4 regions of the Citrobacter pasteurii genome follow, and region 1 is predicted to be linked to each of the others. Evidence: predicted binding sites of a transcription regulator. Region 1 holds the regulator's gene; each other region holds the start of a gene.

Region 1 (3,175 bases):
AAATCTGCGCGCCGCCGAGGTGGAAGGTGACAGTTTTCACCGCTATACCCGTCCGGAGATGGACATGGCGATTCGCAAAGCACGCGATGCAGGGCGGCATATCAGCTACTTCGGCCCCGAAGCTAACGACTTCGGTCTGCTGGAGCAAACCTTCATTGAATACGGCCAGACGGGCAAAGGTCAGTCGCGTAAATACCTGCACACCTATGATGAGGCCGTACCGTGGAATCAGGTTCCGGGAACATTTACCCCCTGGCAGCCGCTGCCTGAACCGACGGATGTCCTGTTCTATGAAGGATTGCACGGCGGCGTAGTAACCCCGCAACAAAATGTGGCGCGGCATGTCGATCTGCTGGTTGGCGTGGTGCCGATCGTCAACCTGGAGTGGATCCAGAAGCTGACCCGCGATACCAGCGAGCGTGGACACTCGCGCGAAGCGGTGATGGATTCGGTGGTGCGCTCAATGGACGATTACATCAATTACATCACGCCACAGTTTTCCCGTACGCATATCAACTTCCAGCGCGTACCGACCGTCGACACCTCTAATCCCTTTGCCGCCAAGAGCATTCCGTCACTCGATGAAAGCTTTGTCGTGATTCATTTTCGTAATCTGGAAGGGATCGACTTCCCGTGGCTACTGGCGATGCTGCAGGGCTCATTCATTTCGCATATCAATACGTTGGTCGTACCGGGCGGAAAAATGGGTCTGGCGATGGAATTGATTATGCTGCCGCTGGTCCAGCGCCTGATGGAAGGCAAAAAGATAGAGTGATATGTGGAAAGCGCCCGATGGCGCTTCGCTTATCGGGCCTACGACTCAACATCACCCTGTAGGCCGGATAAGGCAACGCCGCCATCCGGCATCAGCAATTACGCGGCAACCACTTCATAGGAATGGGTGATATTCACCGCCTTTTCCAGCATCAGCGCCACGGAGCAATATTTTTCCGCCGAAAGATCTACCGCACGCGCGACGGAAGCATCTTTCAGGTCGCGACCCGTTACGATGAAATGCAGGTTAATGTGGGTAAACAGACGCGGCGCTTCTTCACGACGCTCAGAGGTGAGCTTCACTTCGCAGTTGGTGACATCCTGACGACCCTTTTGCAGGATCGACACCACATCAATGGCGCTACACCCCCCTGCCGCCATTAACACCATCTCCATCGGACTCGGCGCTTTATCACCAGAGTTACCGTCCATCAAAATTTGGTGGCCTGAGGCGGACTCACCGAGGAAGGTTAGCCCCTCAACCCACTTTACACGCGCTTGCATATTTCGTAACTCCAATGTTTCAATTTTCCTGACAGATTACGCGTACATAACAATTCTCGCAACGGAAGGCGACCTGCGTCATGCTGAAGCGAGACACCAGGAGACACACGGCGAAAGCTATGCTAAAACAGTCAGGATGCTACAGTAATACATTGACGTACTGCATGTATGCAGAGGACATCACATTACAGGCCGTCGCACGTATTGACAGCCCCCTTCCCAGGTAGCGGGAAGCACATTTTTGCAAACCCAGAGACAGGTTGTTTTTTGGCTCTGGAGACAGCTTATAACAGAGGATAACCGCGCATGGTGCTTGGCAAACCGCAAACAGACCCGACTCTCGAATGGTTCTTGTCTCATTGCCATATTCATAAGTACCCATCGAAGAGCACGCTGATTCACCAGGGTGAAAAAGCGGAAACGTTGTATTACATCGTTAAAGGCTCAGTGGCAGTGCTGATCAAAGATGAAGAAGGGAAAGAAATGATCCTCTCTTATCTGAATCAGGGCGATTTTATTGGTGAATTAGGCCTCTTCGAAGAAGGCCAGGAACGTAGCGCCTGGGTACGTGCCAAAACCGCATGTGAAGTCGCTGAAATTTCCTACAAAAAATTTCGCCAATTAATCCAGGTCAACCCAGATATTCTGATGCGTCTGTCTTCTCAGATGGCTCGTCGTCTGCAGGTAACGTCTGAAAAAGTAGGCAACCTTGCCTTCCTCGACGTAACTGGTCGTATCGCCCAGACTCTGCTGAATCTGGCGAAACAGCCTGACGCAATGACTCACCCGGACGGCATGCAGATTAAAATCACCCGTCAGGAAATTGGCCAGATCGTTGGCTGTTCCCGTGAAACCGTTGGTCGTATCCTGAAAATGCTGGAAGATCAGAATCTGATCTCCGCGCATGGTAAGACCATCGTCGTCTACGGCACGCGTTAATCCCATCGACATGGCGTGTTACGTAGTAATGCGCCATTTTTGTTTGCTCCGATGTGGCGAAGACTGATTTATCACCCCGAGATCAACTACGCACTACGACAGACGCTGGTGCTATGTTTACCTGTGGCTGTCGGTCTGATCATCGGTCAGCTTCATCTGGGGCTCTTATTCTCCCTCGTCCCTGCCTGCTGCAATATTGCCGGTCTTGATACCCCGCATAAGCGCTTTTTCAAACGTTTGGTTATAGGCGCGTCGCTGTTTGCCGGCTGCAGCCTGATTATGCAGTTACTGCTGGCACAGACTATACCGCTGCCGCTGATCCTCACCGGCCTGACGCTGATTCTCGGTGTGACCGCCGAGCTAAGCCCGTTACATGCGCGACTTCTGCCCGCCTCGCTGATCGCGGCGATTTTCACACTGAGTCTGGCCGGCAACATGCCCGTCTGGGAGCCACTGCTGATCTATGCGCTGGGGACAGTATGGTACGGCCTGTTCAACTGGTTCTGGTTCTGGATGTGGCGCGAGCAGCCGCTGCGCGAATCGCTCAGTTTGTTGTACCGCGAATTAGCCGATTACTGTGAGGCCAAGTACAGCCTGCTGACCCAGCATGCCGATCCCGAAAAAGCGCTGCCTCCCCTACTGGTACGCCAACAAAAAGCGGTGGATTTGATTACCCAGTGCTATCAGCAAATGCATATGCTGTCGGCACATCGCAACAACGATTATAAGCGCCTGCTACGTGCCTTTCAGGAGGCGCTCGATCTACAGGAACATATTTCCGTTAGCCTCCACCAGCCGGAAGAGGTGCAAAAGCTGGTCGAACGTAGCCACGCCGAACAGGTGATTCGCTGGAATGCGCGCACCGTCGCCGAACGCCTTCGCGTTCTGGCTGATGACATTTTGTATCACCGCTTGCCGACGCGTTTTTCAATGGATAAACAAATTGGCACGCTGGAAA
Region 2 (3,175 bases), 2.2 Mb from region 1:
TCACCGAATCCCCCTGCTTTTGTCATAACCGGGCGTTGCCAGTAGCTATCGGCAAGATGACCGTACGGCACACACTGGGCCACACGGTCGGTAATACGGAATCCTGTTGCCTCCAGCGCATCTGCGATCGCCATTGCGACATCACCGCCGGAAAGATACAGCGCTCCAGGCGAGACTTCCTGCAGCACCTGGCGGGTAAGCTGTGCAAGAAACTGGCAGATTGTTTCACCGAGCTGCGCGCGGCTCATCGCCAGGCGCGCGCACAGCATTGGAATATGATGGCGTGATTCGCTGTCGGGACAGGTATGAACGATGCAGTGTTTACCTGAGATGAGAACCCTGGCGATACGCTGCACATACTCTGTCAGGATGCCGCTGAAGATATTTTCGATATCAATGAATACAGTCTCCACCCGCGGGTCCTGACACACTGCAGCAATCTGCTGTTGAGCGATTTCACTCATTGAACCCACTACCGCCAGTAAGCACTGTGAGGATGGTGTCCGGACATGGCGGGCCAGCGCGTCACAGATCCCGGCAGACCCCACCAGCAGCGGCGGTTCCTCCTGCATCAGCGCTTCCGTAGCAATGACATCAAGATCGGTCTGCGTGCGGGCATCCACCACCCAGATTTGTGGCGTTTTCGCAGCAGGCTCTCTGAGGTGCTGCAGATAGTCGTTCAGGGACATGGCCCGACACGCAATGGCGGTTTGCGCCTGTAACACCTCACAGATATCGGCACTATTGACCGGCGTTTTCGGATCGCTGGCAAATTCAGTCTGCGTTACGGGAATACCGTTAACGAGGCACTGCCCCTGCTCGGTGGTTCGCCCTGCTGAGGGACAAGCCAGTGCCACGATGGCTCGCTTTTTACCTGTAATCCGCATTAACGCGTCCAGTTCGGCCCCTGGGTTTCCACGCAATGTTGAATCCATTTTCTTGAGCCATTGCGTCTGAGGACCTGACTGACTCGCAAGCGCCAGCTCACTTACTCTGGCGGCGGCCTGCTCTGCCTCCAGAGCACGACTATCAGTGTTGATGACCAGCACATCTGCATCATCGGCACAGGGCAATGTGAAAGCGACGTTCACCGTCATTCCCGTCAGCGCCAGACTCACTCCCGCATCATTTCCCCCCGTAAAGTCATCAGCAATGACAAGGATCTGGGGTCTTACAACATGTCTACTCATCCATGCTCCGGGTTGTTGAATATTGATAATGATTATATTCAATCACATTTGATTAAATGTGAGCAAGCTCAAGTTATTCAGTTCCGAGATAAATTATAAATTTAGCCCATGATGCAATCGTTCCTGAACCTCAGTGAGCGAATTCAATCACTCGAACAACAGGAGAATGCTGTGGCAACAATCAATAGCACCGTGATTAGCGGTTCGAATGCTATCCCCGCACTGGAGCCGTTACTGGCAGGTAAACGCCAGCTGTTACTGGTGACGGATAGCAATATCGTCAGGCTGGACGCAGTGGCGCATATCTGCGCCTTATTAAGTAACGATGGCCGCCAGGTAACACTTATTGATAACGTACCTGCCGAGCCGGGTCATCATGACGTTGCGACACTGTTAGAAAGCGTTAAAGGTCTTAACGTAGAGATGGTGATAGGTATTGGCGGTGGCAGCGTACTGGATGTGGCGAAGTTGCTCTCCGTCCTATGTCATCCCGAATCCCCTTCTCTTGACGCCATGCTGGCAGGCGAGAAACCGCTACACCGCGTAGCTTCAGTGCTGATCCCTACCACTGCGGGTACGGGTTCTGAAGCGACGCCCAATGCGATTCTGGCAATCCCGGAACAAAACACCAAGGTCGGCATCATTGCTCCGGTGCTATTACCAGATTACGTTGCCCTGTTGCCTGAACTGACTACCAGCATGCCAGCGCATATTGCGTCATCAACCGGAATTGATGCGTTATGTCATCTGATTGAGTGCTTTACCGCTACTGTGGCCAATCCGGTAAGCGATAACGCGGCGCTCATCGGGTTACAGAAATTGCTGAAGAACATCGAAACTTCGGTTAATGAACCGAACAATTTGCTGGCTAAACTGGAAATGCTGTGGGCGTCCTATTATGGCGGAGTAGCGATTAATCATGCCGGAACTCATCTTGTCCATGCACTTTCTTACCCGCTCGGGGGGCGTTATCACCTGCCTCATGGTGTAGCCAATGCGATTCTGTTAGCACCTTGCATGAAAGCTATCCGTCCTAATGTGGTAGACAAATTCGCTCAGGTCTGGGATCTGTTGCCTGATGACGATCGCACTCTGAGTGCCGAAGAAAAATCTTTCGCGCTGGTGGAATACTTCTCCGCGCTTGTGAAACGACTGAGCCTGCCCGATAACCTGGCAACGCTTGGTGTACCGTCTACTGATATTCCCGCACTGGCCGATGCCGCGCTGAACGTAAAACGCCTGATGAATAATGCTCCCTGCGAGGTGAGCCATGAGGATATTCAGGCCATTTATCAAACTCTGTTTCCAGAACTGAATACCAAAGGAGTGAATCATGAGTAAGAAAATCTGTGGTGTACTGACGGCAATCGTCACCCCGTTCGACCACGACGGCGGGCTTAACCTTAAAGAACTGAGAAACCAGGTAAACCGCCAGTTAAATGCCGGAAACGGTATTTTCTGCGGCGGCACAAACGGTGAGTTTTTTGTGCTTAACGAGGAAGAAAAAATAGCAGTGACCCGCACCTGCGTTGAGGAAGTTGCCGGGCGGGCGAACGTAGTGGCGCATATTGGTGAAATCTCTACCCGTGAAACCATTCGTCTCGGCAAGCAAATAGAAAAACTGGGCGTCGATGCCGTATCGGTGATTACCCCGTATTTTGTTCCGCTCAAACAACAGGAACTGATAGCTCACTATACCGCGATTGCCGACGCGCTATCGGTACCGGTATTTCTCTACAACATTCCGGCACGTACGGGAAATACCATTGAACCGGAAACAGCCAGAGTGCTGGCGGCACACCCGAACATTATCGGGATCAAAGATAGTGCCGGCAGTTATGAAAGTCTTAGCGGCTTCCTGGATGCTGTTAAAGATATCGAGGGATTTGATGTGCTGAATGGTCCAGATTCACTCATTCATCAGGGATTTGTTGATGGCTGTTCAGCCTGTATTTCCGGTTTGGCGAACGTAGCGGCAAAAGAAA
Region 3 (3,175 bases), 2.3 Mb from region 1:
TGATCGTTACTGTTGTTGAACCCGCTTTTGCTGCCCAGCTCGAGTTCGACTTCACGCTCAGGCTGACCTTTTTTGGTGACGATGTTGATCAAACCACCGGTACTTCCGCCGCCATACAGCGATGTTGCCCCGGAGATAACTTCAATGTGTGCAATATTAAACGGATCAATGGAGTCGAGCTGGCGGCTGTCGGTGCGGGAAGAGTTGAGACGAACACCGTCAATAAGCACCACGATGGCACGACCACGCATGTTCATCCCGTAGTTGGTTCGTCCCTGGCTGCTGACGTCGATTCCGGGGATCAACTGAGCAAGAACATCCTTAAACTCTTTCCCCCCCTGAACCTGCTGTTCAATCTCGCTTCCTTCGATAACCCAGGTCGTTTGCGCCATCTCTGCCACGGTGCGTTGGCTCCGGTTTGCGCTGACAATGAGATTATCTTCCTCAGCTGCAATAGCCGGCAGAGTTAAAGATAACAGGAGAGGATTGAGCACCCAGAGACGCTTATGCATTTGTGTTCCTTTTAAAAAAGTCGGTCTGTTTTTGTTAGGGCGGTAGAGAAACCGATGGTTACATTGTGTAACAGGCGTTAAAACAAATGCGAATATTGATGATAATAATTTTTGTTATCAACATATTTTACAAAAAATGATCGGATAAGATGATGAAAACAATGAAAAATGTGTGGGTAATGTGCGGAAATTCTACCGGGAGCAGCATAAGCTCCCGGTGATGACATTAAGACGTGAGTCGTGTGGAAAGGGTTAATCTTTAATCAGTTCAGGCCACAATCGTAACGTGGTGTGCGCGATCTGCATCAATTTTTCGAATGTGGCTCCTTCGCGGGCGCTGATCGACATACCCTGCAAAACACAGTTCAGATATTCAGCCAACTTTTGTACATCGCAGTGTGCCGGTATTTCACCCTTTTCCTGTCGTTGATGCAGAAACTGAGCCAGCGTCTGCTCCTGCATGGCGTGACGGGATTTAACCGTGTGCGCAATGTCCCGGGAGGAGGCGGCCAGCGTAGCGGATGTGTTAATCATAAAACATCCCGCAGGCGTGTCTTTACTGGTGAAGCAGGTCGCTATTGCGGTGAAATAGTCCCCGAGTGCAGATTCGAGGCTTTTTTCTTCACAAAAAAGTTGGGCTTCGTGTTTTGCCGCGAATCGACTGATATAGCGGTCCAGCACGGCACGAAACAGTCCTTCCTTATTGGTGAACTCCGCATACAGCGTAGGCGCTTTTGCCCCGGTTGCTTCTACGAGATCGGCGAGCGATGTCGCTTCATATCCGTGCTGCCAGAAGAGTGTCATGGCCTTATCAAGCGCGGCTTCCCTGTCGAACACTTTTGGTCGGCCACGGCTTTTTTTTACACAACTTGTCGTTTCAGTTGTCATGGTGCCGTTGTACCTGGTTGGGTTTATTGAATAACCATTATAAAAATAATCGCGCAGACACTCCAGTGCATTCACCCTAAAAATAATTTAATGCTATTAATATGAAAAATAAGGCCTTTGTGCTTTAAATAACAATCGTTATAAAAAAAATATTGACGTGTGACCTGGATCACATCTATGATTTACCTATCGATCGTTAAGTTAATCGCTTACGGCACACATTCATCTGCTAAAGGTAACTATCATGAAAAACGTAAAAACTCTTTTTGTCGCTGCTGTCCTGAGCTCACTTTCATTTGCAAGCTTTGCCGCTGTTGAAGTTCAGGCTACACCGGCAGGCCAACAGAAAGTCGGTATTATCTCTGCCAACGCCGGGACTAACTTAGGTTCTCTGGAAGATCAACTGGCGCAAAAAGCGGATGAGATGGGTGCGAAGTCATTCCGTATTACTTCTGTTACCGGTCCTAACACTCTTCACGGGACGGCAGTTATCTACAAATAAGTTGTAAACCCTCGCTATGCCACTGCGAATTCAATAAAAAATCCCCGCGGGAACAAACCGGCGGGGGTTTTTTTATGACCTGAATTTACAGCGTTTGTTCAGGAACATCGTGGTGGCGTGTCACGTCTACAGGCATACCTGAACGTAGCTCCATTGCATGCTCCATCACAACTGCGTCTGTTTGTGCCGCATTTTTAAAGTTCTGCATTGATGAATTCAACACGATTGGCAGTAACTGCGGGTCGTCATTAATCTTTACTGACAGCGGTTGGTGTACTTCAACCAGGCGCATACCGTTAGGTTCAACGGAGGCTTTAATCGGCGTGTTGATGATGTTCACTTTGGTTCCCGGCGTAACCTGACGGAATAAGGTTTCAATATCACCGTCACGCAGGCGAATACACCCGGAACTGACACGCATACCGATGCCAAAATCCGCGTTGGTTCCATGCAGCAAATACACACCGCCGTAAGCAGCTAAGCGGATAGCATGATGCCCCATCGGGTTATCCGGCCCGGCAGGTACTACGGCAGGGAGGTCGATACCATTGGCTTTATACCGTGCGCGGATATTCGCCGTTGGTGTCCAGGTCGGGTTGGCACGCTTATCAGAGATGGTGGTGACCATTGTTGGCGTCAGGGTGTCGCCGCCTAACTGGCCAATGCCAATGGGATACACGGTCACCGATTTTGTCCCTGGCTGGTAATAGTAAAGACGCAGTTCGGCGAGGTTAATGACAATCCCTTCGCGTGGGGCATCTGGCAGCAGAGTTTGCAATGGGATGGTTAAAACACTGCCCGGGCGAGGTACGTATGGATCGACGCCGGGGTTAGCCTGCAGCAGCGCTAAAAAGCCGACGTTGTATTTTTTCGCAATGGCTTCCAGCGATCCGCCGTTGTTTTCGACAACGTGAGTGGCATTTTCACCCACCAGTTTGCTGCCAGGCGGCGGGAGCGGCCAGGTATTCGCTTGAGCCGGAAGCGCTAACGCGACGGTCGCCGCGAGTGTAAAAAGCGTTAGCCAGCGAGAGAGTTGTTTCTTGTTTAACATCACCATAAATCCATTGTTTTTACGTGGTTTTTATAATGTAAAAGTAAACAGGAATTATGGCGGTTTGCTGTGTCGGGAAGTGCAGGGAAGTGCAAAGAGTTTGTAAATTCATCGGCCGGGCAAGCACCGTGCTCACCCGGCCGGAACGCTACGCTACGGCGTTTTCTTCAAGTTGACGCATAAACTGACGTACCCAGTCGATACGGGTTTTACGCTCGCTCA
Region 4 (3,175 bases), 480 kb from region 1:
GTATCTGGAGTGGGGCGTGGAAGCCTTCCGCATTAACGCGGCGGTGGCGAAGGATGAAACCCAGATCCACACCCACATGTGTTACTGCGAGTTCAACGACATCATGGACTCCATTGCGGCGCTGGACGCGGACGTGATCACCATTGAAACCTCTCGTTCTGATATGGAGTTACTGGAGTCGTTTGAAGAGTTCGATTACCCGAACGAAATCGGGCCGGGCGTCTACGACATTCACTCGCCGAACGTCCCGAGCGTGGAGTGGATTGAAGCCCTGCTGAAAAAAGCCGAACAGCGTATTCCGGCAGAGCGTCTGTGGGTGAACCCGGACTGCGGTCTGAAAACGCGCGGCTGGCCGGAAACCCGTGCCGCGCTGGCAAACATGGTTAAAGCGGCGCAGAATCTGCGTCAGGCGTAAAAACAAAACGGAGGCTGATGCCTCCGTTTTGTTTATTGGTTTGCCTGGCGGAAATTATTTCTTTCCACCGTATTGCGCGAACCACTCCAGCATCCTCTGCCAGCCGTCTTTTGCGGACTCTTCGTGGTAACTTGGGCGATAATCGGCGTTGAACGCATGCCCGGCATCGGGATAGACCACGATTTCCGCTTTCGCATTGGCGGCGCGCAGCGCCTGACGCATTGTTTCAACGGTATCTTGTGGAATACTGGTATCCTGGCCGCCATACAGTCCCAAAACGGGAGCGTTAAGATCGGTTGCGATATCAACGGGATGTTTGGGGGAGTTCAGCGTTTTATCGCCCACCAGTTTGCCGTACCACGCCACCGCCGCTTTTAGCTGTGGATTGTGTGCGGCATACAGCCAGGTAATGCGCCCGCCCCAGCAAAATCCGGTGATCATCAGTTGGTGCGCATCTCCCCCGTTGCGGGAGGCCCAACTGGCGACGTGATCCAAATCGGCCAGTACCTGAGAGTCAGGCACTTTGGCGACAAGGCCGCTGAGCAGCGTCGGGATATCGGCAAAGTCATTGGGATCGCCTTCGCGAAAATAGAGTTCTGGTGCGATAGCCAGATACCCTTCCAGAGCCAGACGGCGGCAAACGTCACGAATGTGTTCATGAATGCCAAAAATCTCCTGCACGACAATAACCACGGGCAGCGGGCCATCGGTTTGCTTTGGTCGTGCGTGATACGCTGGCATATCATCGCCTTGTGAAGGTATGGACGTTACACCGGCGATAATCGCGTTATCCGGAGTGTGAACCGTGGTAGATGTCGGTGGAGATACAGCAGGTGCAAAGCCAGATTGTCGTGTTGTCATGGTATTCTCCGTACCCTTAAATATTCAGCCCAAAAGCGCATTGTTAACTATAGACACATGCAACGAACCACATTGCCTTAAACGGTCTATCTTTTGTGCAGGGCTTCCTTACATTGCATTGTTTATGTGATGTGTATCACTATTTCATGGTAATTGAATGCAATTGATTTACATCATAGTGATGACTGTCACGAAAATATGTTCATGCCTTCGGTAAAGTATGTTTTTGCTTCTTCTGACAAAACCGATTCACAGAGGAGTTTTTATGTCTAAGTCTGATGTTTTTCATCTCGGCCTCACTAAGAGCGATTTACAAGGGGCTACGCTTGCTATCGTCCCTGGCGACCCGGAGCGTGTGGAAAAGATCGCCGCGCTGATGGATAAGCCGGTTAAGCTGGCATCTCATCGCGAGTTCACTACCTGGCGTGCTGAGCTGGATGGTAAAGCCGTGATCGTTTGCTCTACCGGTATCGGCGGCCCGTCAACCTCTATTGCCGTAGAAGAACTGGCACAGCTGGGCATTCGTACCTTCCTGCGTATCGGTACGACTGGCGCTATCCAGCCGCATATCAACGTGGGTGATGTCCTGGTCACCACGGCGTCTGTCCGTCTGGATGGTGCAAGCCTGCACTTCGCGCCAATGGAGTTCCCGGCCGTTGCCGACTTCGAGTGCACCACTGCGCTGGTGGAAGCGGCGAAATCTATCGGCGCCACTACCCACGTTGGCGTTACCGCGTCTTCTGATACCTTCTACCCGGGCCAGGAGCGTTACGACACCTTCTCTGGTCGCGTAGTGAGCCGTTTCAAAGGCTCGATGGAAGAGTGGCAGTCGATGGGCGTCATGAACTACGAAATGGAATCTGCCACGCTGCTGACCATGTGCGCCAGCCAGGGTCTGCGTGCTGGTATGGTCGCGGGTGTTATCGTGAACCGTACTCAGCAAGAGATCCCGAATGCGGAAACGATGAAACAAACGGAAAGCCACGCGGTGAAAATCGTGGTGGAAGCTGCGCGTCGTTTACTGTAATTCTCCCTTCTTTGCTAAAAGGCCGACGCGTTCGGCCTTTTTATTTTGCGTAGTGCCTCGCAGGAAATTCCTTTTAAACTGGACGTTTATACAGCACAATTCTATTTTGTGCGGGTAAGTTGTTGCTGTAAGGGGGCGTTGTGGATATTTCAATTATGATGAGTGCCGTGCTGGCGTTAGCCGCAGGGCTGCTGGTTGGGTGGCTGGCAACAAAAGCGCACGCCGACAGGATCCGTGCCGACCTCATCGAAGAACGACGTGAACTGGATATCGCGCTAAGCGCCGCCCGGCAGCAACTCTCACAGGAGGCCCACTGGCGCGACGAATGCGAACTGCTGAATAACGAACTCCGCAGCCTGCAGAGTATCAATACCTCGCTGGAGGCCGATCTCCGGGAAGTCACCACTCGTCTGGAAGCAACGCAACAGCATGCGGAAGATAAAATTCGCCAGATGATCAACAGCGAACAGCGCTTGAGCGAACAGTTTGAGAATCTGGCGAACCGCATTTTCGAGCACAGTAACCGTCGGGTAGATGAGCAAAATCGCCAAAGCCTGAACAGCCTGCTGGCACCGCTTCGCGAACAACTGGACGGTTTTCGACGCCAGGTTCAGGATAGCTTTGGTAAAGAGGCACAGGAACGTCATACTCTGGCGCACGAAATTCGTAATCTCCAGCAACTGAACGCGCAGATGGCACAGGAAGCAGTAAACCTGACGCGTGCATTAAAAGGGGATAACAAAACGCAGGGTAACTGGGGCGAGGTGGTACTCACGCGGGTGCTTGAGGCTTCCGGTCTGCGTGAAGGCTATGAATACGAAACCCAGGTCAGCATCGAAAACGACGCCCGCTCGCGGATGCAGCCAGATGTT

The links. The regulator CRP, encoded in region 1, controls carbon source genes, mostly activating them, when cyclic AMP is high. The targets are predictions, from matches to a motif close to ATGTGANNNNNNTCACAT.
Region 2: a site for CRP is predicted at 1,247-1,264, ahead of I6L54_RS13780 (iron-containing alcohol dehydrogenase). Genes of this name have one in related genera too.
Region 3: a site for CRP is predicted at 1,558-1,575, ahead of bhsA (multiple stress resistance protein BhsA). Genes of this name have one in related genera too.
Region 4: a site for CRP is predicted at 1,401-1,418, ahead of udp (uridine phosphorylase). Genes of this name have one in related genera too.

Annotation. Positions count from the first base shown of each region.
Region 1 is NZ_CP077262.1:659,650-662,824, reverse strand. It holds gene I6L54_RS03170 (phosphoribulokinase) at 1-775, shown strand, start outside; gene I6L54_RS03165 (OsmC family protein) at 874-1,278, opposite strand; gene crp (cAMP-activated global transcriptional regulator CRP) at 1,585-2,217, shown strand; gene I6L54_RS03155 (YccS/YhfK family putative transporter) at 2,269-3,175, shown strand, end outside.
Region 2 is NZ_CP077262.1:2,823,907-2,827,081, forward strand. It holds gene dtnK (D-threonate kinase) at 1-1,190, opposite strand, end outside; gene I6L54_RS13780 (iron-containing alcohol dehydrogenase) at 1,362-2,531, shown strand; gene I6L54_RS13785 (dihydrodipicolinate synthase family protein) at 2,524-3,175, shown strand, end outside.
Region 3 is NZ_CP077262.1:3,244,083-3,247,257, reverse strand. It holds gene I6L54_RS15960 (TonB-dependent siderophore receptor) at 1-512, opposite strand, end outside; gene comR (TetR family copper-responsive transcriptional repressor ComR) at 765-1,400, opposite strand; gene bhsA (multiple stress resistance protein BhsA) at 1,645-1,902, shown strand; gene ldtC (L,D-transpeptidase LdtC) at 1,988-2,953, opposite strand; gene mfd (transcription-repair coupling factor) at 3,102-3,175, opposite strand, start outside.
Region 4 is NZ_CP077262.1:181,852-185,026, reverse strand. It holds gene metE (5-methyltetrahydropteroyltriglutamate--homocysteine S-methyltransferase) at 1-415, shown strand, start outside; gene I6L54_RS00925 (dienelactone hydrolase family protein) at 470-1,276, opposite strand; gene udp (uridine phosphorylase) at 1,542-2,303, shown strand; gene rmuC (DNA recombination protein RmuC) at 2,444-3,175, shown strand, end outside.